DNA from 2 places in the Streptomyces sp. NPDC101166 genome. Region 1 is predicted to be linked to the other one. Evidence: riboswitches for the same ligand, from Rfam matches in the RefSeq annotation. Region 1 holds a riboswitch; the other holds the start of a gene.
What was found. Region 1 has a riboswitch for glycine ahead of gcvT (glycine cleavage system aminomethyltransferase GcvT). Riboswitches for the same ligand answer to the same signal wherever they lie in the genome.

Region 1 (14,541 bases):
CGTTCCTCTGCACCCTGGTCGTCCTGGCCCTCGTCGCCGTCGCCCTGCCGCTGCTGCTGTGGTCGCGACTGCGCGGGCCCAGGGCCGTGCGGGCCTCGGCCAGGGTGCTGATGCTGCTGTTCGCCCAGGGCACGGCCGTCGCCCTGGTCTTCGTGCTGGTCAACAACGCGAACAACCTGTACGACACCTGGGGCGACCTGCTCGGCACCGGCAGCCATGTGGAGCAGGCCGCCGACCTCGGCGCCGACGGCGCGGCGGGCATCGCGGCGGCGCGGCTGCCCAGGGTCCGGCAGACCTTCACCCAGGGCGACGGAGCCGGCATGCACGCGGCGGGCGGGGTGCGCGTCACCCAGCTCGAAGGCCGGGTCTCCGGCGTGAACGCGGAGGTCTACGTGTGGCTGCCGTCGCAGTACGACCAGCCCGCCTACCGGCACCGCACCTTCCCCGTGGTGGAGCTGCTGCCGGGTTATCCCGGCTCGCCGAAGTCCTGGTTCGGGCCGCTCGGGGTGCACGAGCGGCTGCTGCCGCAGATCCGCGCGGGCAAGGTCGCTCCGTTCATCCTCGTCGCGCCGCGCACCACGCTGCTGCCCGGTGTGGACACCGGCTGCGCCGACGTGCCGGGCACCGTCAACGCCGACACCTGGCTGAGCGTGGACGTGCCGAAGATGGTCATGGACAACTTCCGGGCCGAACCCGCGCCCCGGGGCTGGGCGGTCGCCGGGTTCTCGGCCGGGGCGCACTGCGCGGTCGAGCTGGCCGTCGCCCACCCCGACCGCTACCGGGCCGCGGTGAGCCTGTCCGGCTACAACGATCCGGCGGGCGAGCCCTCCTCCATGGCCGCGCAGGACCCGGCCCTGCGCCGGGCCACCGATCCCCTGCTGGTGCTGCGCCGGGCCGCCGAGCCGCCCGCCGTCGCGCTCTACCTCTCCGGCCAGCCGCACGACGGCTACGAGGACGCCCTCGCGCTGCGGCGGGCGGCGAAGGCGCCGACGAGCGTGCACGTCGTGTATCTGCCGAAGAGCGCGGGCGGTCACAACGCGACCCTGTGGCGGCCGCAGATCGTGCCGGCGTTCCGCTGGCTCACCACGCAGATGGGCGAGCAGCCGGTCGGCGGCGTGAGGACGGCTCCCTCTACTCCTCCCGCACCGTCGAGCGACGGTTCCACGCACGAGGCGCTCGCCAGTGGAACCGCATCGCGAGCAGCCGCAGGACGAAGGCGGTGACGGCGGCCCCGCCGCTGGCCCACGGGCCGATGACGTCGTAGCGGATGCAGAGCACGACGATCGTGGCGCCGACGATCGCCGGCACCGCGTAGAGGTCGCGGTCCCAGCGCAGCAGTGAGGGCACCTCGTTGGCGAGGACGTCGCGCAGCACTCCGCCGCCCACGGCGGTGGCCAGGCCCAGGGCGGCTGAGGCGGTCAGTCCGAGGCCGTAGGCGTACGCCTTCGTCGTGCCCGTGACGCAGAACAGGCCGAGGCCGGCCGCGTCGAAGACGTTCACGCCGGTCTGGATGCGCTCCACGTGCGGGTGGAGGAAGACCACGAGGAGGGCGGCGAACAGCGGGGTGAGGAAGTACCCCAGATCCGTGAAGGCCGCGGGCGGCACCGCGCCGATGATCACATCACGGAAGATCCCGCCGCCCAGTGCGGTGACCTCGGCGAGCACGGCGATGCCGAAGACGTCGAAGTTCTTGCGGACGGCCAGCAGCGCGCCGGAGATGGCGAAGACGAAGATGCCGATCAGGTCGAGGGTGTGCTGGACGGAGGGGCTGAACATTTGCTGGAACACCCTGCCATTCTGACCCAGCACAGAGCCCCCGCCTTCCATTGCAAGGCGGGGGCTCGGTGGTGCTTACTTCTCCTTGGAGGGCGTCTCCGCAGGCGGGGCGGGAGGCGTCGTCGGCTCCGCCTCGGCGGTCGCCGTCTCCTCCGTGAGGGACGCCACCGCCGCCGACGTCTCCGCCGACTCGGCGAGCACCTCGTCGGCCACCAGCTCCGCCGCCTCCTTCGCGGCGGTCAGCAGGACGGTGTCCTGCGGGGCCTGGTCGGCGAAGTTCTCCGGGTGGTGGCAGGCGACCTGCTGACCGGGGCGCAGCTCGACGAGCTTGGGCTCGGTCGTCTTGCAGATCTCCGTCGCCTTCCAGCACCGGGTGTGGAACCGGCAGCCGGTGGGCGGCGAGATCGGCGAGGGCACGTCGCCCTTGAGCAGGATCCGCTCGCTCTTGGCGTTCTTGCGCCGCGGGTCCGGGATCGGCACCGCCGACATCAGCGCCTTGGTGTAGGGGTGCATCGGCGACTTGTACAGCGCGTCGCGGTCGGCCAGCTCGACGATCTTGCCGAGGTACATCACCGCGATCCGGTCCGAGACGTGCCGGACGACCGAGAGGTCGTGCGCGATGATCACGTACGTCAGGCCGAGCTCCTGCTGGAGGTCGTCGAGCAGGTTGACCACCTGCGCCTGGATCGACACGTCCAGCGCGGACACCGGCTCGTCGGCCACGACCAGCTTGGGGTTGAGCGCGAGCGCGCGGGCGATGCCGATGCGCTGGCGCTGACCGCCGGAGAACTCGTGCGGGTAGCGGTTGTAGTGCTCGGGGTTGAGACCCACGACTGACAGCAGCCGCTGCACTTCCTTCTTGACACCGCCCTCGGGCTCGACGCCCTGGAGCTTGAAGGGGGCGCCGACGATCGTGCCGATGGTGTGGCGCGGGTTCAGCGACGAGTACGGGTCCTGGAAGATCATCTGCACATCGCGGCGCAGCGGGCGCATGCCGCCCACGCCGAGGTGCGTGATGTCCTTGCCCTCGAACTCGACCTTGCCGCCGGTCGGTTCGAGCAGCCGGGTGATCAGCCGGCCCATCGTGGACTTGCCGCAGCCGGACTCGCCCACGACGCCGAGCGTCTCGCCGGAACGGACCTCGAAGTCCAGCCCGTCGACCGCGTGCACCGCGCCGACCTGCCGCTGGAGCAGGCCCTTCTTGATCGGGAAGTGCTTCTGCAGGCCGGTGACCTTCAGCAGCACCTCGCCGTCGGCACGACGGGTCTCGCCAGCCTGCGCGGGAATCGTCACCGCTTTGTCGTCACTCACAGCTTCGGCGCAATCTCTTCGGTCCAGATACGCTCCCGCTGCTCCTTGCTCAGGTGGCAGGCGGCCCAGTGCCGGCTGCCGACCTCGGCCAGCTCGGGGCGGACCGTGCGGGTGACGTCGTCCTTCGGGAGGTCAGCGTACGGGCAGCGCGGGTTGAAGGCGCAGCCGGACGGGACGTTGATCAGGGAGGGCGGGGAGCCCTTGACCGGGATCAGGCGTTCCTGCTGGTCGCGGTCGAGCCGCGGCATCGAGCCGAGCAGACCCCAGGTGTAGGGGTGGCGGGGCTCGTAGAACACCTTCTCGGCCGGTCCCCGCTCGACGCAGCGCCCGCCGTACATCACCAGGATGTCGTCGGCGAGTTCGGCGACGACGCCCAGGTCGTGGGTGATGACGATGACCGCGGAGCCGAACTCCTTCTGCAGGTCGCGGATGAGGTCGAGGATCTGCGCCTGGACGGTCACGTCCAGGGCGGTCGTCGGCTCGTCCGCGATGAGCAGCTCGGGGTTGTTGACCAGCGACATCGCGATCATCGCGCGCTGACGCATACCGCCGGAGAACTCGTGCGGGTAGTTGTCCACCCGCTTGTCCGGCTGCGGGATGCCCACCCGGTCGAGCATCTCGACCGCGCGGCGCTTGGCGGTCTTCTTGTCGACGTCGTGGTGGATCCGGTACGCCTCCACGATCTGCTGGCCGATCGTGTAGTACGGGTGCAGCGCGGACAGCGGGTCCTGGAAGATCATCGCCATCTCGCGGCCGCGCAGCTTGCGCACGTGGTCCGGGTCGGCGCCGAGGAGTTCGGTGCCGTCCAGCCAGATCTCGCCGGAGATCTGCGCCTTGCGCTTGCCGTACTGGCCGGCGGTGTGCAGGCCCATGATGCCGAGCGAGGTGACCGACTTGCCGGAGCCGGACTCGCCCACGATGCCGAGGGTCTTGCCCTTCTCCAGCTGGAAGCTGAGTCCGTCGACGGACTTGACCAGGCCGTCGTCGGTGGGGAAGTGCACCTTCAGGTCGCGCACTTCGAGGAAGGCGCTCGGAGCCGGGGAGGACGACGTGGGCTCGCCCACGGCCGCTCCGGTCTTGCTGAGTTCCGTCATGCGAGCCTCACTCGGGGGTCGATCACGGCGTACAGGACGTCCACCACGAGGTTGGCGATGAGCACCGCGAGAGAAGTGATCAGGACGACGCCCAGAATGATGGGCAGGTCCTGGTTCCTGATGGCGTTCAGCACGGCCTGGCCGAGGCCGGGGAGGCTGAACGTGGTCTCGGTGAGGATCGCGCCGCCGATGAGGGCGCCGAGGTCCATGCCGAGCATGGTCAGGATGGGCGTCATCGTGGAGCGCATGGCGTGCTTGCCGATGACGGTCTGCTCCTTGAGGCCCTTGGCGCGGGCGGTGCGGATGTAGTCCTCGCCGAGGATCTCCAGCATGTTGGCCCGGGTGATCCGGGCGTACATCGCCGCGTAGAGGAACGCGAGGGTGATCCACGGCAGGATCATGCCGCCGAACCAGCCGCCGAAGCTGTCCTCCAGGGGCACGTACTGCGCGTTGAACCACTTCAGCCCGAAGGCGAAGACGGCCAGGCTCAGCATGCCCGTGAAGTAGATGGGGAGCGAGACGCCGGCGAGGGCGACGATCATCGCACCGCGGTCCCACAGGGTGCCGCGCTTGAGCGCGGAGAGCACGCCCGCCGCGACGCCGAAGATCAACCACAGCACGGCGGCGCCGAGCGCGAGGCCCAGGGTCACCGGGAAGCGGTCGGTCAGCACCGGCCAGACGGCCTGCTCGCTGCGGAAGGAGTAGCCGAAGCACGGCGCGGCGCACTGGATGGTGTCCCCGCCGCCGGTGTAGGTGCGGCCGGCGAAGATGCCCTTGAAGAACTCCCAGACCTGGAAGTAGATCGGTTCGTCCAGAGCCAGCTTCTCGCGCACGCCCGCGATGGCGGCAGGGTCGGCCTGCTTGCCCACGAAGCTCAGCGCGATGTCGACACCCGCCCACTTGGGGACGAGGAAGAAGATGCCGAAGACCACCATGATGATGACCACCAGCATCACTGCGGCGGCGAACAGCCGCCTGATGAGGTAAGCGAGCACAGCTCTCGGCCCGCCGCGGACGGCGGGCCACCGGTGGGGGTACCTCCCATGCCTTGTGGGCGGTGGGGGACTTCCGATGGCCCGCGGTCACGCTGCGCCGGCCTTCACCTGCCTTTCGTGCCGTGTGGCGGGTGCGCCGGGTTTACTTCTGCGGGTTCTTCAGGCCGAGGTTGACGAAGTCGTACTGACCGCTGTAGCCGTCGGTCGTGTAGACGTTCGCCAGGTTGTCCGAGCGCCAGTTGATGAACTTCTCGAAGACGAAGGGCAGGTAGTACGCGCCCTCCATCACCTTGTGGTTGATCTCCGTGGAGATCTTCTCCTTGCCGGCGTCGTCCAGCGTGTTCACGTACTGGTCGAACAGACCGTCGATGGCCTTGTCCTTGATGAGCGCGTAGTTGTTGTTACCGCTCTGCTGGATGAACTTGCTGTTCCACAGCGGCAGACCGAAGCCCTGCACGGACGGGAAGTCCGGGCCCCAGCCCATGATGATGATGCCGTACTTCTTCTTCTTCACGTTCTCGGGGCTGCCGATGATGCCGGAAGTCTGCGAGCCGTCGTACTGGTCGATCTCGGCGTTGATGCCGACCTTCTTCAGCGACGCCTGGAGCGACTGGGCGGTGGCCACCTCGACCGGCTTGTTGTTGCGGACCGCGATGGTGGTCGTGAAGCCGCCGGGCTTGCCGCAGGCCTTCAGGGCCTCCTTGGCCTTGGCCTCGTTGCCGCTCTTGTTGGCGCCGGCGATCTCGTACGGGTCGTACTTCTGGCCCTCGGCGCCCGGGACCGACGGCGGCAGCATGTTGGTGCCGATGTCGCCACCCGCGACGGGGCCGCCGCGCGCGGTCTGGAGCGAGACGTGGTCGGCGCCGTAGATGACGGCCTTGCGGCACTCGATGTTGTCGAACGGCGCGACGCTCTGCGGGAAGACCGCGTAACGGACGTAGCCGGAGACCGGGTTGTCCAGGTTGGCCTTGTGCTGCTTCAGGGCGGTGGTGCGGCCCTGCGGCGACATGCCGGTCTGGTTGAGGTCCAGGTCCAGGTCACCGTTGAGCAGACGCTGGTCCAGCTGGTTGGCGTCGGAGAAGAACTGGACGGTGATCTTGTCCGGGTAGGCCTTGCGGATCGGGTCCGAGGCCTGCTTCCACTGGTCGTTGCGGACCAGGTTCAGCGACTTGCCGGGCTGGTACGACTGGAACTTGTAGGGGCCGGAGGAGAACGGCTTCAGCTGGTACTGGGCCTTGGTGTCCTTGTCCTGGCGGACCGGGGACGCGGAGATCAGGCCGAGCATCTCCTCGAAGTCCGAGTTGGCCTTCGGCAGCTTGAAGACGATGGTCTTGTCGTCCGGGGTCTCGATGGCCTTCAGACCGAGCTTGTCGGCCGAGGTGTCCTTGTACGGACCCTTGTAGGCGCCGGTGGGGTCCAGCACGTCCTTCAGGTACGTCGGGCCGCCGGACAGCACGTCCTGCGCCCACACGCGCTCGATGCCGTACTTGATGTCCTTGGAGGTGATCGGCTTGCCGTCCTCCCACGTCACGCCGTCACGCAGGGTGTACGTGTAGGTCTTGCCGTCGTCCGTCACCTTGGCGAGACCCGTGGCGAGGTCCGGGGTGAGCTCGGCGCCCGCCTTGCCCGGCTCGGTCTTGTTCGTGACGAGCTGACGGCTGTAGTACCGGGCGAAGTTCCACATCATGCCGTAGTAACCGCGCGTGGTGTCCCACGAGTCGGCGTCCTGGGCGGCGCCGAACTTCAGGGTGCCGCCCTTCTTGGCGAGCGAGGCCTGGGCGACCTTGTTGTTCGCGGCGTCGAAGCCGGCGGCGCCGTTCTTCGAGCCGCCGCCGTCGTTGTCTCCGCCTCCGCACGCCGCCGTGGTCAGCAGCGCGGCGACCGCGGCGGCAGCGGCAAACGCCTGCTTCCGCCGCCCTGAGGTGCGTTCGGTAGTCACGATCTCGGATCCTCCGGATAGATGAGAGCCCCCGTGTGAGACCACGGGACAGTCAGTGGTGCGGCGGTTCAGCGGGATGCCTTCGGGTCGAGCGCGTCCCTGACGCCGTCGCCGAAGAGGTTGAAGGCGAGCACGGTGATGAAGATCGCCACACCCGGGACCACCATGTACATGGGGTCGGACTCGTAGTAGTCGATCGCGCTGGAGAGCATCTGACCCCAGGAGGCGGTGGGCGGCTTGACGCCCACGCCGAGGAAGCTGAGCGCGGCCTCGGTGAGGATGTTCGTGGGGATCATCATCGTGGTGTAGACGATGATCGGGGCCACGAGGTTGGGCAGCAGCTCCTTGAAGAGGATGTACAGCCGTCCGGCGCCCAGCGAGCGGGCGGCCTCGACGTACTCGCGCTCACGCATGGACAGCGTCTGGCCGCGCACCACTCGCCCGATGTAGGGCCAGCCGAAGAACCCGATGACGAGGATCATCACGAAGACGCGCACATTGGAGCCGGTCAGGCCCAGCAGGTTGCTCGGCATGACGGAGACCAGCGCGATGATGAACAGCAGCTGGGGGAAGGCGAGCAGACCGTCCATCACACGGCTGACCAGGGAGTCGACCCAGCCGCCGAAGAAGCCGGCGAGGATGCCCAGGACCGTTCCGAGGATCACGGCCACGACGGCCGACAGGAAGCCGACCAGCAGGGAGATGCGGGCGCCGTAGAGGATGCGGGCGAAGATGTCGCGGCCGTTGACGGGCTCCACGCCGAGCAGGTGCTCACCGCTCACGCCGCCGAGCGAGCCCGTGGGGGTGCCGAACAGCGGGTCGATGAGGTTCTCGTGATACTCGTTCGGGTCCTGCCCGAGCGCGCCGGTGATGACCGGGGCGAGCAGCGCGATCACCACGAGGAAGAGCACGACGATGCCGCCCGTGAGGGCGAGCTTGTCCCGCTTCAGGCGCTCCCAGGCGATCCGGCCGAGGGAACGACCCTGTACGGCCTTCGTGCCGGAAGCGGCGGCCGCCGCTTCCTCGACCGGGCTCGGGGCCGCTTCCGCGGTCGGCTCGTGCAATGGTGCCGTCATCTGGCAGGGACCCCTCTCAACCGGCGGTAGCCGGCCCGCACTTGCCGCTGTAGCGGCGTGATCAGTCCGTTCGTGTGCAGGGGCGAAGCACCCCTGGAGCGGGAGTCTTCAACGCTTTGGCGATCTGTTGCCAGACTTGGCAGGAAAAGGATGCGTAAACGTGATGCGGTCAGATGGATTCCGTTATCCGGACGGTGGGTAATGACTGCCGGACGGGGGCGAATGCGGACATATGCGCATTGATGCGCCCCAACTGCCGCTATCTACGCGCGAAGACGATCGGTGCCCTCCCCGGCGGGAACACGCTGGGTGAGGGGCGGGCGGGCAAGGTCAGAAACGGCCGGCGGGCGGATAGCCGTAGCCCGCCACGGGCGCCTGCGAGGGGGCGGCGGGGGCCGGGGCGTGGGCCTCGCGGTCGTAGAACGGGCGGGCGTGGACGCGCATCCACATCACCACCGGGTCGTGGTCGTCGGTCATGGCGACCGTCGACACCGGCAGCCCCTCCGGGACCGCGCCGATCGACTGCTGCATCATCGCCCGCACCGCGTCCACGGCCGGCGGGGACGTGTCGTACACGTCCAGCCCGATGACGAGGTACGGCGCGCCCAGGGCCGGCTGGACCCAGGCACGGCGCAGTGCGCGCAACGCCGGTGTGCGGTGGGCGTTCTGCGCGAGGAGGGCGTAGAACTGCGGGACCTCCACGCCCGGTTCGGACAGCCGCAGCGGGCCGGCCGGCTGGCGGTCCAGGCCGGTCGCGATGCGGCGCAGGTCGAGCCAGGGGATGCCGACGCCGCCGCCGGGGGCGTGCGGGTTCAGCCAGAGGCCGTGGTGGTCCGGGTACAGCGTGCGGGCCACGTCGAGGCCGTCGACCACTTCGTACGATCTGTTCCAGCCGCTGGCCGAGAGTTCCTGGGCGGAGGTGACGCAGGGGGCGTAGCCGTGGCCGTCGACGTCCATCGTGCCGTACTGGGCGTCCGGGGAGCCTGCCTGGCCCTGCCACAGCAGCATCCACACCTGGCCGGTGGTCGGGGTGGCGAGGGCGCGCAGGAGCGCCTCGTAGGCGTCGTAGCGCCCGGGCGTCACCTGGCGCAGCATGTGCTCGACCTGCCCGGTCGCGATGCCGCTGGCGCTCACCTGTACCGCCCCTTCGATTGGTTGGCCTCGATTCGTGGAGACTAGCTTAGGTGGCTTCGCCGACAACGGGTGCCCATCGGGTGTCGGTTGTTCGGCCGGGCGCACCTTGCGGGGCGGGTGCCTGCCGTCGGCGGGGGGCTCGCCGTCGGCGGGGCGGGGGCTCGCCGTCGGCGGGTGCGGGCTGTGGGGGGGCTGGGCGCGCAGTTCCCCGCGCCCCTGGAGTTGGGCCGGTCGCCCTGGGGGCCAGGGACCCGGGGTCCCCCGCCCCTGCAGGTGCGAGGTGTGGGGGGGCTGGGCGCGCAGTTCCCCGCGCCCCTGGAGTTGGGCCGGTCGCCCTGGGAGTCAGGAGCCCCGGGGTCCCCCGCCCCTGCAGGTGCGAGGAGTGGCGGGTCGTCGCCCGGTTCCCCGGTGCGGGTCAGCGGGTGTAGAACGGGCGGACGTTCTCCTTCAGCCATCTGGCCACCGGGTCGTCCGTGACGTCCAGGAGGACCAGGTTGACCGGCCAGTGGGTCGGGGTGGCGGTCAGGGCTCGGCCGAGGGCTTCCAGGGGGAGGGCCCTCAGGTCGCCTTCCCATGGGGAGAGTTCGACGCCGACGAACATCACCGGGTCGGCCGTCTCGATGGCCGCGAGGCAGCGGCGGGCCGTGACGACGACGCCGATCGCCTCGAACTCGGCCGACGCGGCGGACAGGAAGTCGATCGGGTCGTCCTGCCAGTCGGGCTCGAACAGCCGGACCCGGCCACCGGCGGCGGGGCCGTCCAGCGGGGTGCGGCCGGCGCGGCACAGCTCGGCGACGGCGCCGGGCGGCAGCGGGACGCCGACCACGCCCTCCGGGTTGACCGCGATGCCCACCTGCGGCGGCAGCCCGCGCGCGAACTCCACAGCCGGGGCGATCGTGTACGACATGTGCGAGCCGGCGACCTGGCGGAACTGTTCCTCGGAGCTGAAGACGGGCACGTAGGCCTGACCGTCGAGCTCCAGCGTGGGCAGGTCCAGGGGGCCGCTGTGCGGACCGCCTCCGCTGGGCAGCGGGATCCACACGAAGCTGCGGCTGAGCACCTCCACGATCCGCGCGCCGGCGCCGGGCACGCCGAGGGAGGCGGACAGCGCCTCCTCCAGTTCGTTGCCGGGCCATCCGCCATGCGAAGGGGGGTGCGCCTGTGCCGGGAAACCCGCGGAGAAGTCCGCCGGGAAGTCCGCCGGGGGGAATTCCATCTGCCTACCGCCGCCTGCCGAGAACCACTGGTGCCAGAAAAGGCTAACGGGTGCCGCCACCCCGCCCCCGCCCGCGCCCCTCCGGCGGGCTCAGCCGGTGAAGTCGATGCGGCGCAGCGTGTCCGCCGCGTCGCGGTCCAGGAGTACGGCCGAGCCGCAGCCTCCGGGCAGCCGGCCCTTCTCCACCGCGCGCAGCAGACGGGACGCGGCCCGCCGGTGGCGCAGGAAGGCGTAGCGGGACACCCCGCGCCCCCGTGCCCGCTGCCCTTCGAGCGCGGTGTCCACGGTGACGTCGAGCAGCAGCAGGTGCAGCGTGCCCCCGCGGCGGCGGGCCTCACGGGCCAGCCAGTCGCGCACCCACGCCTGCGTACCGCAGTCGTGCACGACCACCCCCTTGCCCTCGCGCAGCGCGCGCCGCAGCCCCACGTAGTGGGCGAGGCGGACGAGGGGACGGTAGAGCGCGTACGGCAGCGCGCGCGGCGTCCGCGCGTCCCAGCGGTCCCGGGTGTCCTGCGAGTCGACGCGGTGGCCCTTGACCGCGCGCCGCATCAGGGTGGACTTCCCGCTGCCGGGCAGGCCGGTGACCACGACCAGGTCGCGGGGCCCGAACAGCAGGCCGTGCGGGCTGTGGCCGGCGCGGGCGCGCAGGTCGCGGACGACGGGAGCGGTCCGGGAGCCGCAGGCTGCTCCGGCGGTCGCCGCGGGCTGCGCCGGCACGGCGATCGCCGAGGTGGTCGCGTAGGCCGAGGTGGTCACGTACGCCGTGGTCCTGTTCACCGTGGTCGTCCTCCCCTGGGGTCCGACAAGTCTTCTCCCCATCGAGCGTAAAGAGAAGGTAATGCGCGGCGCCTTCCGATTTCGTGCACGTACCGCCACAAGCCGGTTACAGATGCGGCCTGCCCTGACCGGGGCGAGCCGTGCAATGATGGCCGCGCCAACTGCATACCGGCCGTTTGAATCCGCGCGGGAGAGTTCCCCGGCGGCGCTCGCCCAGAGCGCCCGCCCGGGACGCCGAAGGAGCAAGTCCCTCCCTTGAATCTCTCAGGCCCCGTACCGCGCGGGCGAGGCACATCTGAAAAGCGGGCCGGCCCCTCGACAGGGGGCGGCTCCACCCAAGGTGCAAGCCATGGTCACCCCGTCGTACGGATGGCCTTCATGGCGAACCTCTCAGGTTCCGATGACAGATGGGGAGGAACGACCTCGCCAGTCTTGCCTTGGGAGACGAACGCCCGATGAGCAGCACCCCGCTTCGCCATACCGCCCTCGACGCCCTGCACCGCTCGCTGGGCGCGACCATGACCGACTTCGCCGGCTGGGACATGCCCCTGCGCTACGGCTCCGAGCGCGACGAGCACAACGCCGTGCGCACCCGGGCCGGGCTCTTCGACCTCTCGCACATGGGCGAGATCACGGTGACCGGCCCGGCCGCGGCCGCTCTGCTGAACTTCGCGCTGGTCGGCGACATCGCCTCCGTCGGCGTGGGCCGCGCCCGCTACACCATGATCTGCGTGGCGGACGGCGGCATCCTCGACGACCTCATCGTGTACCGGCTGGCCGAGACCGAGTACATGGTCGTCGCCAACGCCTCCAACGCCCAGCCGGTGCTGGACGCCCTGGTGGAGCGGTCCGCCGGCTTCGACGCCGAGGTCCGCGACGACCGGGACGCCTACGCGCTGCTCGCCGTCCAGGGCCCGGAGTCCCCCGGCATCCTCGCCTCCCTCACCGACGCCGACCTCGACGGCCTGAAGTACTACGCCGGCCTGCCCGGCACGGTCGCCGGCGTTCCCGCGCTGATCGCGCGCACCGGCTACACCGGCGAGGACGGCTTCGAGCTGTTCGTGAAGCCGGAGCACGCGGTCGAGCTGTGGCAGGCGCTGACCAAGGCGGGCGAGGGCGTCGGCCTGATCCCGTGCGGGCTGTCCTGCCGGGACACCCTGCGCCTGGAGGCGGGCATGCCGCTGTACGGGCACGAGCTGTCGCTGTCGCTGACCCCCTTCGACGCCGGGCTCGGCCGGGTGGTGAAGTTCGGCAAGGAGGGCGACTTCGTCGGGCGCGAGGCGCTGCTGCGGGCCGCCGGGCGGGCCGAGGCGAACGCCCCGCGCGTCCTGGTCGGCCTGGTCGCCGAGGGCCGCCGCGTCCCGCGCGCCGGGTACGCCGTGGTCGCGGGCGGCGAGGTGGTCGGCGAGGTCACCTCCGGCGCCCCCTCCCCCACCCTGGGCAAGCCGATCGCGATGGCGTACGTCGACGCCGCGCACGCAGCGCCGGGCGCCGAGGGCGTGGGCGTGGACATCCGGGGCAGCCACGAACCGTACGAGGTCGTGGCCCTGCCGTTCTACAAGCGCCGCAAGTAGTCGCCCGGCGCGTCGCGCGAGGTCGCGTCCACCGGCGTGACCCCGCGCACATTTAGCCGCCCACCAGCGGTTTCCCCAGTCACCCAGCCATCAGCACTCCCCCGCGTACAGGAGAATTCAGGCCATGAGCAACCCGCAGCAGCTGCGTTACAGCAAGGAGCACGAGTGGCTGTCGGGCGCCGAGGACGGCGTCTCGACGGTCGGCATCACGGAGCACGCGGCCAACGCGCTCGGCGACGTGGTCTTCGTCCAGCTCCCCGAGGCCGGCGAGACGGTCACCGCGGGCGAGACCTGCGGCGAGCTGGAGTCGACCAAGTCGGTCAGCGAGCTGTACTCGCCGGTGGACGGGGAGATCGTCGCCGTCAACCAGGACGTCGTCGACGACCCGTCGCTGGTGAACTCCGCCCCCTTCGAGGGCGGGTGGCTCTTCAAGGTACGGGTCACGGGCGAGCAGGAGGAGCTGCTCTCCGCCGACGAGTACACCGCCTACACCGCCGGCTGAGGAGTCGTAGACGCATGTCTGTCCTGAACACGCCCCTGCACGAGCTCGACCCGGAGGTCGCCGCGGCGGTCGACGCCGAGCTGCGCCGCCAGCAGTCCACGCTGGAGATGATCGCCTCGGAGAACTTCGCTCCGCTCGCGGTCATGGAGGCGCAGGGCTCGGTCCTGACCAACAAGTACGCCGAGGGCTACCCGGGGCGCCGCTACTACGGCGGCTGTGAGCACGTCGACGTGGCCGAGCAGATCGCGATCGACCGGATCAAGGACCTGTTCGGCGCCGAGTACGCCAACGTCCAGCCGCACTCGGGCGCCTCCGCCAACCAGGCCGCCCTGTTCGCGCTGGCCCAGCCCGGCGACACCATTCTGGGCCTGGACCTGGCGCACGGCGGCCACCTCACCCACGGGATGCGGCTGAACTTCTCCGGCAAGCAGTTCGACGTGGTCGCCTACCACGTGGACGCCGCCGGGCTGGTCGACATGGCCGAGGTGGAGCGGCTGGCCAAGGAGCACCGCCCGAAGGTGATCATCGCGGGCTGGTCGGCGTACCCGCGGCAGCTGGACTTCGCGGAGTTCCGCCGGATCGCCGACGAGGTCGAGGCCTACCTGTGGGTGGACATGGCGCACTTCGCGGGCCTGGTGGCCGCGGGGCTGCACCCGAACCCGGTCGAGCACGCGGACGTCGTCACCTCCACCACCCACAAGACGCTGGGCGGCCCCCGCGGCGGGATCATCCTCGCCAGGAAGGAGTTCGCCAAGAAGCTGAACTCGTCCGTCTTCCCGGGCTTCCAGGGCGGTCCGCTGGAGCACGTGATCGCGGCGAAGGCGGTCTCCTTCAAGGTGGCGGCGAGCGAGGAGTTCAAGGAGCGCCAGCGGCGTACGGTGGACGGCGCCCGTATCCTCGCCGAGCGTCTGACGGCCGAGGACGCCCGCGCGGCCGGGGTCAACGTCCTGTCGGGCGGCACGGACGTGCACCTGATCCTGGTGGACCTGCGGGAGTCCGAGCTGGACGGCCAGCAGGCCGAGGACCGTCTCCACGAGGTCGGCATCACGGTCAACCGCAACGCCGTCCCGAACGATCCGCGGCCTCCGATGGTCACCTCGGGGCTGCGGATCGGCACGCCGGCCCTGGCCACCCGCGGCTTCACCGC
Region 2 (14,541 bases), on a different contig from region 1:
CCTCCGCGATGGCCGGCCTGCTCAACCTGATGCCGCGCTACCTGCCTCGCTACGGCATGGCCCCGCACTGGGCCCGCGCCGTGCGCCCGATGGTCATCGTCTTCACCCTGGTCGCCTTCCTCGTCACCTGGATCTTCGACGCCGACGTCGACGCCCAGGGCGGCGCGTACGCAACCGGTGTGCTGGTGCTGATCAGCTCGGCGGCGATCGCCGTGACCATCGCCGCCCGCAAGGCCGGACAGCGCAAGTGGACGATCGCTTTCGCGGTCATCGCGGCGGTGTTCCTCTACACGACGGTCGTCAACGTCATCGAGCGTCCCGACGGCGTGAAGATCGGCGCCTGTTTCATCGCCGGCATCATCCTCGTCTCGCTCCTGTCCCGGCTGGCCCGCGCCTTCGAACTCCGCGTCACCGGCGTGACGCTCGACCCCATGGCGGAACGTTTCATCCGGGACATGGCCAGCCGGAAGATCCGGTTCATCGCCAATGAGCCCGACCAGCGCGACAAGGCAGAGTACCGCGACAAGATCGAGCAGATCCGGTACGACAACGACATCCCCGGCCAGGAGGACTTCGTCTTCGTCGAGGTCACCGTCCTGGACCCGTCCGAGTTCGAGGCGAACCTGACCGTGCGCGGCGAGGTCCTGCACAACCGCTACCGGGTCCTGACCCTGGAGTCCTCCTCGATCCCCAACGCCCTGGCCGCGCTGCTGCTCCACGTCCGCGACGCGACGGGCTGCACGCCCCACATCTACTTCGAGTGGACCGAGGGCAATCCGTTCGCCAACTTCCTGCGCTTCTTCCTCTTCGGTCAGGGCGAGGTCGCCCCGGTCACCCGAGAGGTCCTGCGCGAGGCGGAACCGGACCGCGCCCGCCGCCCCCGCGTCCACACCGGCTGACGCGGGCCCGGCCGGCCGGTGCCCCTATCGTGACGGCATGCAGTCCTACACCATCGGCCAGGCCGCGCGTCTGCTCGGCGTGAGCCCCGACACCGCGCGCCGCTGGGCCGACGCGGGCCGGGTGGCGACCCACCGCGACGAGACCGGGCGACGTCTCATCGACGGCGAGGACCTCGCCGCGTTCTCCGTCGAACTCGCCCAGGCGGGCAGCCCCGAGGAGGGCGCGGCCTCCTACACCTCGGCCCGCAACGCCTTCCCCGGCATCGTCACCGCGATCAAACTCGGCGACGTCGCCGCCCAGGTGGAGATCCAGGCCGGCCCGCACCGCCTGGTCTCCCTGCTCACCCGGGAGGCCGTGGAGGAACTCGGCCTGGAGATCGGCATGGAGGCCACCGCCCGCGTGAAGTCGACCAACGTCCACATCGACCGCGTCTGATCGCAGTCGGCAAAGCACATGCACCCCTCAGGCATCGTTCTCGGCGGCTGATGCGAGGCCAGCAGGCGATCACACCTCGCACATGCGGCATTATCATCACGGCAGGGACCCGTTCGAGGGACCGACGACACCGAGGAGATCGCCGTGATGACCCGAACCAGGCGCCGGGCCCGCCGGACGTCGCAGGCCGCCGCCTCGGCGGTCGCGCTGCTGGCCCTGGCCGGCTGTTCCGACGCCGAGGGCACGGCGACCGACGCCTCCGGATCCCCGGCGAAGCCCTCGGGGACGGTGACCGTCTTCGCGGCCGCCTCCCTCAAGGAGAGCTTCACCGCGCTCGGCAAGGAGTTCGAGAAGACCCACCCCGGCACCGAGGTCACCTTCAGCTTCGGCGGCAGCGACTCCCTCGCCGCGAGCATCACCGGCGGCGCCCCGGCCGACGTGTTCGCCGCCGCCAGCGCCAAGACCATGGCGATCGTGACGGACGAGAAGGCCAACGCCTCCGCCCCCGTCACCTTCGCCCGCAACCGGCTGGAGATAGCCACCGCCCCGGGCAACCCCGACAAGATCGCCTCCCTGAAAGACCTCACCAGGCCGGGCCTGAAGGTCGTCCTGTGCGACAAGAGCGTCCCGTGCGGCGCCGCCGCCCAGAAGGCCCTCACCGCCGGCGGCCTGAAGGTCACCCCGGCCTCCTACGAGCAGGACGTCAAAAGCGCCCTGACCAAGGTCGAGCTGAAGGAGGCCGACGCCGCGCTGGTGTACAAGACCGATGTGCACGCGGCGGGTGACAAGGTGGAGGGCGTGGACTTCCCAGAGTCGGCCGGCGCCGTCAACGACTACCCCATCACCCTCCTCGGGGACGCCCCGAACCCGACGGCGGCCCGTGCCTTCATCGACCTCGTGCGGTCCGCGCAGGGCGCCCGCGTGCTGTCCGAGGCCGGATTCCTGAAGCCGTGAAACGCGGGGTCCGCGCGGGCGTTCCCTTCGCGCTCCTCCTGCCCGCCCTCCTCGGACTGGCCTTCCTCCTGCTGCCGCTGGTCGCTCTCGTGGTGCGCGCCCCCTGGCACCACCTGCCCGAGCAGCTGACCAGCGACGCGGTCTGGCAGGCGCTGCGGCTCTCCCTCGTCTGCGCCACCGCCGCGACCGCGGTGAGCCTGGTCGTCGGCGTGCCCCTGGCCTGGCTGCTGGCGCGCGCGGACTTCCCCGGCCGCGGCCTGGTCCGCGCCCTGGTCACCCTGCCGCTGGTGCTGCCCCCGGTGGTGGGCGGTGTGGCGCTGCTGCTGGCCCTCGGCCGCAACGGCGTGGTCGGGCAGTGGCTGGACGCCTGGTTCGGCGTCACGCTCCCCTTCACCACGGCGGGCGTCGTCGTCGCGGAGACGTTCGTGGCGATGCCGTTCCTCGTCATCAGCGTCGAGGGGACCCTGCGCGCCGCCGACCCCCGCTACGAGGAGGCCGCCGCCACCCTGGGCGCCTCCCGCTTCACCGCTTTCCGCCGCGTGACCCTGCCGATGGTCGCCCCGGGCATCGCGGCCGGCGCGGTGCTGGCCTGGGCACGCGCGCTCGGCGAGTTCGGCGCCACGATCACCTTCGCGGGTAACTTCCCCGGCCGCACACAGACCATGCCGCTCGCCGTCTACCTCGCCCTGCAGAGCGACCCGGAGGCCGCCATCGCCCTCAGCCTGGTGCTCCTGGTCGTGTCCGTGGCCGTCCTGGCGGGCCTGCGCGACCGCTGGATGACCGCGCCATGACCGCGGCCGGCGCACCCCTCACCGCGGGCCTGGACTCCCGCCTCGTCGTCGACCGCGGCTCCTTCCGCCTCGACGTGACGCTCCGGGCCGCGCCCGGCGACGTCGTGGCCCTGCTCGGCCCCAACGGCGCCGGCAAGACGACGGCCCTGCGCGCCCTGGCCGGGCTCGTCCCGCTGGCCGAGGGCCATCTGCGCCTGGACGGCGAGGCGCTGGAGCGCACCGCGCCGGAGTCCCGTCCCGTCGGCGTGGTCTTCCAGGACTACCTGCTCTTCCCGCACCTGAGCGCACTGGACAACGTGGCGTTCGGCCCGCGCTGCCAAGGCGCCACCAAGGCGCAGGCCCGCGCACAGGCCGCCGGATGGCTGGAGCGCATGGGTCTCACCGAACACGCCGGCGCCAAGCCCCGCCGACTGTCCGGCGGCCAGGCCCAGCGCGTCGCCCTGGCCCGCGCCCTCGCCACCCACCCCCGGCTGCTGCTGCTCGACGAGCCGCTCGCCGCGCTGGACGCCCGCACCCGGCTCGAGGTGCGCGCCGGGCTGCGCCGCCATCTGGCGGCGTTCGAGGCCGTCGCCGTCCTGGTCACCCATGACCCGCTGGACGCCATGGTCCTCGCGGACCGTCTGGTCGTCGTCGAGCACGGCCGCGTCGTCCAGGAGGGCGCCCCGTCCGACATCGCCCGTCATCCCCGCACGGAGTACATCGCGCAGCTGGTCGGCCTCAACCTCTACCGGGGCCGGGCCGACGGGCACACGGTCCATCTGGACGCGGGGCCCGCGCTGACCACGGCGGAGGAGCTCTCCGGCCCGGTCTTCGTCGCCTTCCCGCCGAGCGCGGTCACCCTCCACCGCGACCGCCCCGCCGGCTCCAGCGCCCGCAACATGTGGCGCTGCGAGGTGGCCGGTCTGGAGACCCACGGCGACCAGATCCGCGCCGACCTCGGCGGCGAACTCCCGCTGGCCGCCGACCTCACCACGGTCGCGGCCGCCGAGCTGGACCTGCACCCCGGCGCCACGGTCTGGGCGACGCTCAAAGCGGCACAGACGCACGCATACCCGGCATAGCGCCGACCGGGCCCTACGGTGGATGCCCATGACCCTGAGCATCCGCAACCAGCTCCCCGGCACGGTCACCGCCGTCGCCCCCGGCGACGTGATGGCCACCGTCGGCATCCGCCTCACCAGCGGCCGGTCCGTCACCGCGGCGATCACCAGGGAGGCCGTGAACGGCCTCGATCTGGCGCCCGGCTCCGCCGTCCGCGCCCTGGTGAAGTCGACGGAGGTCGCGGTGGCCACCGGCCCGGTCGAGGGGCTGTCGATCCGCAATCAGATCCCCGGCACGGTCACCGGCATCGCCGTCGGCAGCGCGATGGCCTCGGTCGGGCTCGCCGTCGAGGACGGCGAACTGGTCGCCGTCATCACCCGGGAGGCCGTCGAGGACCTCGGTCTCACCGTCGGCTCCCACGCCGTCGCCCTCATCAAGGCGACCGAGGTGTCCCTGGCGACGGGATGAGACGCCCGAGGGCTCCCGCCCACAGGGGACGGGAGCCCTCGGCGCACCGGCGCGGGCCGCCCGGCGTCAGTCCTCGTAGGCGTCCAGCGGCGGGCAGGAGCACACCAGGTTCCGGTCGCCGAAGGCCTGGTCGATCCGGCGCACCGGCGGCCAGTACTTGTCGGCGGCCGACACCCCGGCCGGGAAGACGGCCTCCTCCCGCGAGTACGCGTGCTCCCACTGCCCGCCGAGCGCGGCGGCGGTGTGCGGTGCGTTGCGCAGCGGGTTGTCGTCGGCCGGCCACGCGCCCGAGGCGACCTTCTCGATCTCCGCACGGATGGCGATCATCGCCTCGCAGAACCGGTCCAGCTCGATGATGTCCTCGGACTCGGTGGGCTCGATCATCAGCGTCCCGGCCACCGGGAACGACATCGTCGGCGCGTGGAAGCCGTAGTCGATGAGCCGCTTGGCCACGTCGTCGACGCTCACCCCGGTCGCCTTGGTCAGCGGCCGCAGATCGATGATGCACTCGTGCGCGACGAGCCCGCCGGGGCCGGTGTACAGCACGGGGTAGTGCGGTTCGAGCCGCTTGGCGATGTAGTTGGCGCTGAGCACCGCCACCTGGGTGGCCCGCTTCAGCCCCTCCCCGCCCATGAGCCGCACATAGGCCCACGAGATCGGCAGGATGCCGGCGGAGCCCCAGGGCGCGGCCGAGATCGGTCCGACGCCCGTCTCGGGCCCCGCGGCGGGCTGCAGCGGGTGGTTCGGCAGGTACGGGGCGAGGTGCGAGCGCACGGCCACCGGGCCGACGCCGGGACCGCCGCCGCCGTGCGGGATGCAGAACGTCTTGTGCAGGTTCAGGTGGGAGACGTCACCGCCGAAGTGCCCCGGCTTGGCCAGCCCCACGAGCGCGTTGAGGTTGGCGCCGTCCACGTACACCTGGCCGCCGGCGTCGTGCACCTGGGCGCAGATGTCGGCGACGTGCTCTTCGAACACACCGTGCGTCGACGGGTAGGTGATCATCAGCACGGCGAGCTCGTCACGGTGCTTGTCGATCTTCGCCCGCAGGTCCTCGACGTCGATCTCGCCGTCGCCGGCGGTGGCGACGACGACGACCTTCATGCCGGCCATCACGGCACTGGCGGCGTTCGTCCCGTGCGCGGACGAGGGGATCAGGCACACCGTGCGCTGCTCGTCCCCGTTGGCCCGGTGGTAGCCGCGCACGGCGAGCAGCCCGGCCAGCTCGCCCTGCGAGCCCGCGTTGGGCTGGAGGGAGACCTTGTCGTAGCCGGTGACCTCGGCGAGCCGCTCCTCCAGTTCCCGGATGAGGGTGAGGTATCCCTGCGCCTGATCGGCGGGCGCGAAGGGGTGCAGTTGCCCGAACTCGGGCCAGGTGACCGGCTCCATCTCGGTGGTGGCGTTGAGCTTCATGGTGCACGAACCCAGCGGGATCATGCCCCGGTCCAGCGCGTAGTCCCGGTCGGACAGCCGGCGCAGGTAGCGCAGCATCGCGGTCTCGGAGCGGTGCTGGTGGAAGACGGGGTGGGTGAGGACCTCGTCGGCACGCAGCAGCCCCGTGGGCAGGGTGTCCTCGGTGACCGCGTCCAGCGCCGCGATGTCGCCCTCGGTCCCGAACGCGGCCCACACGGCGGTGATCTGGGCCCGCCCGGTGGTCTCGTCGCAGGCGATCGACACGTGGTCGGCGTCGACGAGGCGCAGGTTGACGCCGTTGCCCCGCGCGGCGGCGACGACGTCGGCGGCCCGGCCCGGCACACGGACGGTCAGCGTGTCGAAGTAGGAGCCGTGCACGACCTCGGCCCCGCCGGCCGTGAGCCCCGCGGCCAGGATCGTCGCGTACCGGTGCGTGCGCCGGGCGATCGCCCGCAGCCCCTCGGGGCCGTGGTACACCGCGTACATCCCGGCCATGACGGCGAGCAGCACCTGAGCCGTGCAGATGTTGCTGGTCGCCTTCTCCCGCCGGATGTGCTGCTCGCGCGTCTGCAGCGCCAGCCGGTAGGCCTTGTCGCCGTCCACGTCGACGGAGACGCCCACGAGCCGCCCGGGCAGGCTCCGCGCGAACTTCTCCTGGACGGCCATGTAGCCGGCGTGCGGCCCGCCGAAGCCCATCGGCACACCGAACCGCTGCGTCGTGCCGACGGCGATGTCCGCGCCCAGCTCCCCGGGCGAGGTCAGCAGCGTCAGAGCGAGCAGGTCGGCAGCGACGACGACGAGCGCGCCCAGCTCGTGGGCCTGGTCGATGACGGGCTTGATGTCCCGTACGACGCCGGAGGCGCCTGGGTACTGGAGCAGCACGCCGTTGATCTCACGGCCGGCGATCTCGGCGGGGATGCCGTCGGCGAGGTCTGCGACGACCACCTCGACGCCGGTCGGCTCGGCGCGGGTCTCGATCACGGCGATCGTCTGCGGCAGCACGTCCGCGTCGATCAGGAAGAGACCCTTCTTGTTCTTGCCCATGCGGCGGGCCAGCGCCATCGCCTCGGCGGCGGCCGTCCCCTCGTCGAGCAGCGAGGCGCCCGAGGTGGGCAGCCCGGTCAGGTCGGCGACCATGGTCTGGAAGTTCAGCAGGGCCTCCAGCCGGCCCTGCGAGATCTCCGGCTGATAGGGCGTGTAGGCCGTGTACCAGGCCGGGTTCTCCATGACGTTGCGCAGGATGACGGGCGGCGTGAACGTGCCGTAGTACCCGAGGCCGATCATGGGGGCGAGGACCTCGTTGCGGTCGGCGAGCGACCGCAGCTCGGCCAGCACCTCGGCCTCGGTGCGCGCGCCGGGCAGGTCCAGCGCGTCGGCGTTCTTGATCACATCCGGGACGGAGGCGGCGGTCAGCTCGTCCAGCGAGCCGTATCCGACCTGCGCGAGCATCTTGGCCCGCGCCTCCTGGTCAGGGCCGATGTGGCGCTGCTCGAAGGGGATTCCCTGTTCGAGGTCGGAGAGCGGAATGCGATGGGCGGTCATTGCGGAGGCCTCCTGGTCTGACGCGACCTTCGAGGGGCACCACTGGCGCGGGTACCCGGACGGCCTCCCCCTCTGTCATCTCAACCTGAGAGTTTCACCGGCCGCCCGTGGGCGTCCGGTTTTCACCGTCGGTGAGAGCGGCAACTCGCGCCACCGCTCTGCTTTCCAGAGTGACCTCGTCCGTGCGGTACGTGGGCCTGAGAGATTCCGGGGAGGATTTGCTCCTTCGGCGCCTCCGATGGCGTCTCGGAGGACTCTCCCGCACGGGGTCAGCAGCCGTTGCCAGACTACCAGCGGGGTCAACGCCCCTCCTTTCGAGTGGCCGCCCGTCCGGTTGTGCTCTTTTGTAGTGCTTACGGATGAGGTGCGACCACGTGGAGGGCCCGTGCAGACCGACATCGATCCGCGCAACCTGATCGGCCGCAAGGCGTTCGACCGCAACGGCGCCAAGATCGGCACGGTGGACGAGGTCTACCTCGACGACGCGACCGGCGTGCCGGAATGGGCCGCCATACGCACCGGCCTCTTCTCCCGTGACGCCTTCGTCCCGCTGGAGCCCAGCGAACTGGTGGAGGGCGCGCTGCGCATCCCCTTCGAGCGGACCCTGATCAAGGAGGCCCCCGACTTCGGCGTGGGCCGCCACCTCTCCCCCGAGCAGGAGCTCCAGCTCTACCACCACTACGGCCTCGACGTGGCCGCCCCTCCCCCGCTGCCCGACCACGACTTCGGCAGACTCGCCGGCTCGGACGACACCTGAGCCGCGCCGCAGGTCACCGGGTCGGGGCCGTGCGGGGCCCGGGCCCGGGCGCAGCCGCACGCGGGGCTGCCTCCGTCTCGGGCGGCGGTCCGGCGCCGGGCGTCCCCGGGGGCGCGCCGGGCACCAGGGGCAGCGGGTCCGCCGGCTCCAGGGCGGGGTCGTCGACCCGGAACGTCCGCACCCGGCCCACATCCGACCAGGGCGTCTCGAAACGCACGGTGACCCGGCCGAGGCCGCTGCCCTGCACCCAGCCGTGCCCCAGCTCGGCGTGGCGTATGTCGAGCCCCGGACGCCACCGGTGTTCCGCGGGCGTCTCCTCCCGCTCGGCTGACTCACGCGCCGGCTCCTCCTCGGGCGCCGCCGACATCCGCTCCCCCGCGGCCTGTGCGAACAGGTCCTCCTGCGTGTAGTCCGCCAGGCCGCTGACTCCCACGCCGAGCAGCCGCACCCCTCCCGTGGTGTCCACGGATTCCAGCAGCCGCGCCGCCGCCTCCCGCACCACGGCGGGGTCGTCGGTGGGCCCGCGCAGGGTCTCGGACCGGGTGAGCGTGGAGAAGTCGTAGCGCCGTACCTTCAAAACGATCGTCCGTCCCGACAGCCCGGCCTCGCGCAGCCTGCGCACGCACCGGTCCGCCAGCCGCCCGACCTCCAGCCCCACCCGCAGCCGGTCGTGGATGTCCACGTCGTAGGTGTCCTCCACGGACACCGACTTGGTCTCCCGCTCGGCCACCACCGGCCGCTCGTCCCGCGCCAGCGCCATGCCGTACAGCGCGTGTCCGTGCGCCTTGCCCAGCAGCCGTACGAGTTCGTCCTCGCCGGCCTCGGCGAGCTCGTCGACCGTGGTGATCCCCGCCCGTCTGAGATGGTCGCCGGTCGCAGGCCCCACGCCCGGCAGCGTCCGCACCGACATCGGGCCGAGCAGCGCCCGCTCGGTCCCCGGCTCGATCAGCACCAGCCCGTCCGGCTTGGCCCGCTCCGAGGCGATCTTCGCGAGCATCTTGGAGGCGGCCAGCCCCACCGACCCCGTGAGCCCCGTGACGGCACGGATGTCCGCGCGCAGCCGGACCCCGGCCGCCTGCGCCGACACACCGTCCCAGGCCGCTCCCCCGGCCTCCAGGTCGACGAACGCCTCGTCCAGGCTGAGCGGCTCCACCAGCGGGGACAGGGCCCGCAGCAGCGCCATCACCTGGTCGCTGATGGCGCGGTAGAACATGAACCGCGGCACCAGGTAGGCGGCGTTCGGAGCCAGCCGGCGCGCCTGCCCCATGGGCATCGCCGAGTGCACCCCGAACACCCGCGCCTCGTACGAGGCGGTGGCCACCACCCCGCGCGGCCCGAGGCCCCCCACGATCACGGCCTTCCCGCGCAGGCTCGGCTTGGACGCCTGCTCCGCCTGCGCGAAGAAGGCATCCATGTCGAGGTGCAGGATGGTGGGCGCGTTTCTCACATCTCCGATGCTGCACCACACCACTGACAACGGCGTCACACCGCGGTCTCCGACGGCCGAGAGGCCGCCGGAAAGGCTCCCCGGAAGGTCAGACCGCCCGGTTGCGCCGCCGCGCCAGCTCGTCGGCCGGGTTGTGCCCCACGAGCGTCTCCCCGGTGTCGAGGCGTTCCCCGTGCAGCTGCGACAGCGCGCTCTCGACGTCCCGCCAGACCACGCCCACCGCGATGCCGAAGACTCCCTGGCCGCCCTGAAGCAGCGCGTGGACCTCGTCGGGGGACGTGCACTCGTAGACCGTGGCCCCGTCGCTCATCAGCGTCAGCCGCTCCAGATCACGGAACCCGCGCTCACGCAGGTGCTGGACGGCGGTGCGGATGTTCTGCAGCGACACCCCCGTGTCCAGGAACCGCTTGACGATCTTCAGGACGACGACGTCCCGGAAGCTGTACAGACGCTGGGTGCCCGACCCGTGGGCGGGCCGCACGCTCGGCTCGACGAGCCCCGTGCGGGCCCAGTAGTCCAATTGCCGGTAGGTGATGCCCGCGGCCGCGCAGGCCGTCGGACCCCGGTAGCCGATCTGTTCGGACGCCATGGACGCCGCCCCTCCGCCGCTCGGCACGGCCGCCGGCCGCTGCGAAGCCTGCGGGGCCGCACTGCCGTGACCGGGATGCCCCCCGCTCGCACGCAGCCGAGAGCCTGGGGGCGGGTACGGACCGCCACCCCCGACACCGAATCCGGGGGCACCCCCAGCCGTACCGTCGCCGCTGCTTCTCACGCCGACCTCCGTCCTTGACCTGCCTCTCGACGGTAGGCAGTCACCGGGGGTGCGTCAACGATCGCCACACTCGCCACGCCGGGTGATAATCACCCTAAGAGTGGTTTCCCGCACCCCGTCGCGGGGAAAGGCTAGCCGAATGCGCTGAGAAGGAGCCGTAGGACGCTCTCACTCGCCCCCGGCAATTGCCGGGAACCGGCCCTGCCGCAACGCCCCCTCGGAAGTGCCGGCAGCGCCCCGCGAGGCCTACTGATTGCTGGTGCCGAAGTCCTCCGGGGAGATCTGGTCGAGGAACTCGCGGAACTTCTCCACCTCGTCCTCCTGCTCGTCCGGGATCGCGATGCCCGCGTCGTCCAGCACCGTGTCGCTGCCGAAGATCGGCGTCCCGGTGCGCAGGGCCAGCGCTATGGCGTCGGAGGGGCGGGCGCTCACCTCGACCCCGCTGGCGAAGACCAGCTCGGCGTAGAAGACGCCCTCACGCAGATCCGTGATGCGCACTTCCGTGAGCTCCTGGCCGACAGCCTCCAGCACGTCCTTGAACAGATCGTGGGTCAGCGGCCGCGCCGGAGCCATGCCCTGCTGGGCGAAGGCGATGGCCGTCGCCTCCCCCGGCCCGATCCAGATCGGGAGGTAACGGTCGCCTCCCACTTCACGCAGCAGCACGATCGGTTGGTTGGAGGGCATCTCGACCCGGACACCTACGACATCGAGCTCGTTCACACAGCAACCCTAGGCCGTGCCCGGGACGTTTGGGTAGTCGGGCCGGGAACGGTTGACCGATCCGGCCGCCGCGCGCAGCACCCGGGCGGGCCTGCGCCAGGGGCTCTCGGGCCCTACACCGTCCCCGTGGACACCATGGTGTGGCTCGGCGGGGTCGTCATGCCGGTCTCGATGGTGGGCGGGTTCCTCGTCAGCGGTGCTCTCGGCGCCGGACCGATGGGGGCGATCCTCGCCGCCGAGCTGAAGGACGCGGCTCTTTGGCGGATCAAGTCGCAAGAAAGCAGCGGGACCGGTCGGCCCAGCTGAGCGGGGTCTGGTGCGTCCGACTGCAAGGCGGAGGAGGGAGGCGACGCGACGGGGGTACCTCCCGCGCGAGCGAAGCCGAGCGTGGGGGAGTCGGCGAGTGACGACAACGCCGCAGGTGGGCGTGCCAGACCCCGCGTCGGCGGCATGATCCGCCGGACAGCCGCCAAGCCCCCTCAGGGCAGCCGCACTCCGAGCGCGGTCTGCACCAGCGCCGAGTGCAGCCGGACCGTGAGGTCCGCCAGCTCCTTCGTACGGGCCTGCGCATGCGCCCTCGTCTGCGGATTGCGGTGCAGCTTGAGCGGGGCGACCACCTGGTCCACCAGCCCCGCCTCACGATCCGCGGCCGCCTTCATCACCCGCAGATGCCGGGGCTCGATGCCGAACCGGCCCAGTTCGGCCACCAGTGCGGCGACGGTGGCCGCCTCGGCGTCGTAGACCCCGTCGGCGAGCGGCACCACCAGCCCGTACGACTCCCACTCGTCGAGATCACGCTCGTCGATCCCGGCGGCGGCCAGCAGCTCGGCCCGGCCGATACGGGCGACGGTGGGAGCGTCGGACGCCTCCGGGACGGTCTCGCCGTCCCGCTGCCGGCCCACCGTGGGAAGCGGTGCGGCCTCGCCGCGCTCCATGGCGTCCAGATGCTCGCGGATCACCTTGAGCGGCAGATAGTGGTCTCGCTGCATCCGCAGCACATGGCCGAGGCGCTCGACGTCCCCGGCGCTGAACTTGCGGTACCCGGACGGGGTCCGCTGCGGCTCGACGAGCCCTTCGGCCTCCAGGAAACGGATCTTGGAGATCGTCACCTCGGGGAACTCGTCGCGCAGCACGTTCAGCACCGTGCCGATGCTCATCAGACCACCGTCCGCGGCGGCGGCGCCGTGCCCGGCACCGCCCCTCGGTGTTCGAAGCATGGACCTTCCCTTGGGGGGTGCCCCCGGGACGCTCCCGGGGGAGGGTCAGTAGCCTCGCTGGCTCGCGTAGAAGACCAGCCGGTACTTGCCGATCTGCACCTCGTCGCCGTTCGACAGGGGAACCTCGTCGATCCGCTCGCGGTTGACGTACGTTCCGTTCAGGCTGCCGACGTCGGCCACCGTGAACGAACCGTCCTGGCCGCGCCGGAACTCCACATGGCGACGCGAGACGGTCACGTCGTCCAGGAAGATGTCGCTCTGCGGGTGACGCCCCGCCGTGGTCAGATCGCCGTCCAGCAGGAAGCGGCTGCCCGAGTTGGGACCGCGGCGCACGACCAGCAGCGCCGAACCCAACGGCAGCGCGTCGACCGCGGCCTGAGCCTCGGGCGAGAGCGCCGGCAACTGCGTCTGCCCGGTGACCTCGGCGTCGTACGCCTCCAGACCCGAGATGGAGATCGTGGACGTCGTCTCCGACGCCCGCTCCGGCGTCACGCCCGGCCTGAGCGGCGCGCCACAGTTGGAGCAGAAGCGACTGTTCTCCGCGTTGCGGTTACCGCACCTCGTACACACCAGGGCCGACATAGGGGAAAACCCTCCACCCGTAGTTGAGGTTGACGGTTGCCCGAAACCTATGCCGCCGGACTGGGCGGGGTCAACAGACGCCGCGCCCTGACCACCGGGAATGTCACCGCCCGAACCACCCACCTGGTCCCGGAACAGCGGCCGCTGGCCTTCCGCGTCCGGCTGCGCACGATGGCGCGCGGTCGCGTTGTCGCTGCCTTCTCGCGCGCTCTTGCCGAACAACTTCGCAAACAACTTCACGGGCGATTCCCCTTGACCGAAACAGACCCGCCCGTGGGGCAGGACGAACCCTGACTGAATACACCGGCCGACCCGGACATCTTCACAACGTCCGTAGCCACCAGACAGTTTCCACCACGCACCACCCGATCGGTGCGCCGACCCCCCGCAACCTCATGCCCCTGCCCGACGACCGCCATGCACCGCCGGTTCACTGCGAGGACGACCGAGCGTAGTCAGGCTGCTTCGCCGCTCGCAAGGCGTCCACGACGATCTTGGTGGATCGCTCGACGGTCACGGTGGCCTGCTCCTTCTCCAGGGTCTGCACGACGCCTCCAGGGATGTTGAGCGCCGGTTCGAGGTCCTGCGGCTTGCCGATGACCTTGAAACGATAGGGCGCGTTGATCTTGTTCCCGTCGACGCTCACGGAGTTGTCGGAATCGGTGAGGTACGTGCCGGCGACCACCCGCACGTCGTTCACCTGGATCGCCTCCGCCCCCGCCGCGCGCAGCTCCTGGATCGCGTCGAGCAGCATGTCCGCCTCGACCGTCCCCTTCTTGTCATCGATGGTCACAGTGATGCCGGGCCCCTCGGCGGCCACCGTGCCCGCCAGGATGCCGAGTTGCTTCTCCTTCTCGACCGTCTGCCGACGGGCCTCCTCGGCCTGGTCCGAACTGTTCTCCAGCTCCTGACGCTGCTTCTCGAGACCCTGCTTCTCGTCCTCTAGACGCTGACTGCGGTCATCCAGTTCATCGAGGATGCGCACGAGGTCCTCCTGGCGCGCACCGCGCAGGGCGTTTCCGCTCTCGCTGTTGGAGGCGACCTGCACGGCCAGACCGAAGCCGAGACCGAACAGCAGCAGCGCGACGATGAGTTGGGCCCGGGTGACACGCGGCGGCCACAGCCCCTGCACCAGCCGCTGCCGCCCGGTCAGCGACGGCTCGGGGTCCTCGCCGGGGGCCCATCCGGGAGGCTCCTCCGCAGACGGCGTCGGAGACTTCGCTTCGGCTGCGGCAGCGGGGCCGGCCGCAGCGGGCGCCGCCTCGGCGGTCCCGGGGCGCGTCTCCTGCGCCGGGACCTCGGCGGGCAACTCCTTGCGCAACAGCTGGGTCGTGGGCGTCTCGTCCTGCCGCGGGGCCTGGTCACGGTGCGTCCCCTGCCCCTGACGGGGGGTCTCGCTGCGGGGCGCGGCCTCCTGGCGGAGTGCCTCGTCGCGGTGCGACGTCTCGTCCGGTCGCGAAGTCCTGTCCTGGTCGCTCATCGGCCTCACGCCCTGAAGACGTGCC

Region 2: it holds a riboswitch for glycine, as region 1 does, so the genes downstream of both, gcvP (aminomethyl-transferring glycine dehydrogenase) here and gcvT (glycine cleavage system aminomethyltransferase GcvT) in region 1, are expected to answer to the same signal.

The regions. Positions count from the first base shown of each region.
Region 1 is NZ_JBIWPF010000008.1:41,926-56,466, reverse strand. It holds gene ACIRS4_RS16215 (alpha/beta hydrolase) at 1-1,223, shown strand, start outside; gene ACIRS4_RS16210 (trimeric intracellular cation channel family protein) at 1,132-1,788, opposite strand; gene ACIRS4_RS16205 (ABC transporter ATP-binding protein) at 1,852-3,087, opposite strand; gene ACIRS4_RS16200 (ABC transporter ATP-binding protein) at 3,084-4,181, opposite strand; gene ACIRS4_RS16195 (ABC transporter permease) at 4,178-5,176, opposite strand; gene ACIRS4_RS16190 (ABC transporter substrate-binding protein) at 5,319-7,115, opposite strand; gene ACIRS4_RS16185 (ABC transporter permease) at 7,184-8,191, opposite strand; gene ACIRS4_RS16180 (enhanced serine sensitivity protein SseB C-terminal domain-containing protein) at 8,522-9,325, opposite strand; gene ACIRS4_RS16175 (enhanced serine sensitivity protein SseB) at 9,741-10,541, opposite strand; gene ACIRS4_RS16170 (AAA family ATPase) at 10,632-11,318, opposite strand; glycine riboswitch at 11,496-11,607, shown strand; gene gcvT (glycine cleavage system aminomethyltransferase GcvT) at 11,774-12,892, shown strand; gene gcvH (glycine cleavage system protein GcvH) at 13,017-13,394, shown strand; gene glyA (serine hydroxymethyltransferase) at 13,409-14,541, shown strand, end outside.
Region 2 is NZ_JBIWPF010000034.1:29,160-43,700, forward strand. It holds gene ACIRS4_RS34690 (amino acid transporter) at 1-899, shown strand, start outside; gene ACIRS4_RS34695 (molybdopterin-binding protein) at 937-1,335, shown strand; gene modA (molybdate ABC transporter substrate-binding protein) at 1,483-2,289, shown strand; gene ACIRS4_RS34705 (ABC transporter permease) at 2,274-3,080, shown strand; gene ACIRS4_RS34710 (ABC transporter ATP-binding protein) at 3,077-4,141, shown strand; gene ACIRS4_RS34715 (molybdopterin-binding protein) at 4,170-4,589, shown strand; gene gcvP (aminomethyl-transferring glycine dehydrogenase) at 4,656-7,541, opposite strand; glycine riboswitch at 7,717-7,813, opposite strand; gene ACIRS4_RS34725 (PRC-barrel domain-containing protein) at 7,927-8,298, shown strand; partial or broken gene ACIRS4_RS34730 (DNA polymerase IV) at 8,220-9,745, opposite strand; gene ACIRS4_RS34735 (MerR family transcriptional regulator) at 9,834-10,517, opposite strand; gene ACIRS4_RS34740 (bifunctional nuclease family protein) at 10,764-11,237, opposite strand; partial or broken gene ACIRS4_RS34745 (hypothetical protein) at 11,343-11,543, shown strand; gene ACIRS4_RS34750 (MerR family transcriptional regulator) at 11,717-12,454, opposite strand; gene ACIRS4_RS34755 (FHA domain-containing protein) at 12,500-13,384, opposite strand; gene ACIRS4_RS34760 (DUF881 domain-containing protein) at 13,467-14,516, opposite strand; gene ACIRS4_RS34765 (small basic family protein) at 14,522-14,541, opposite strand, start outside.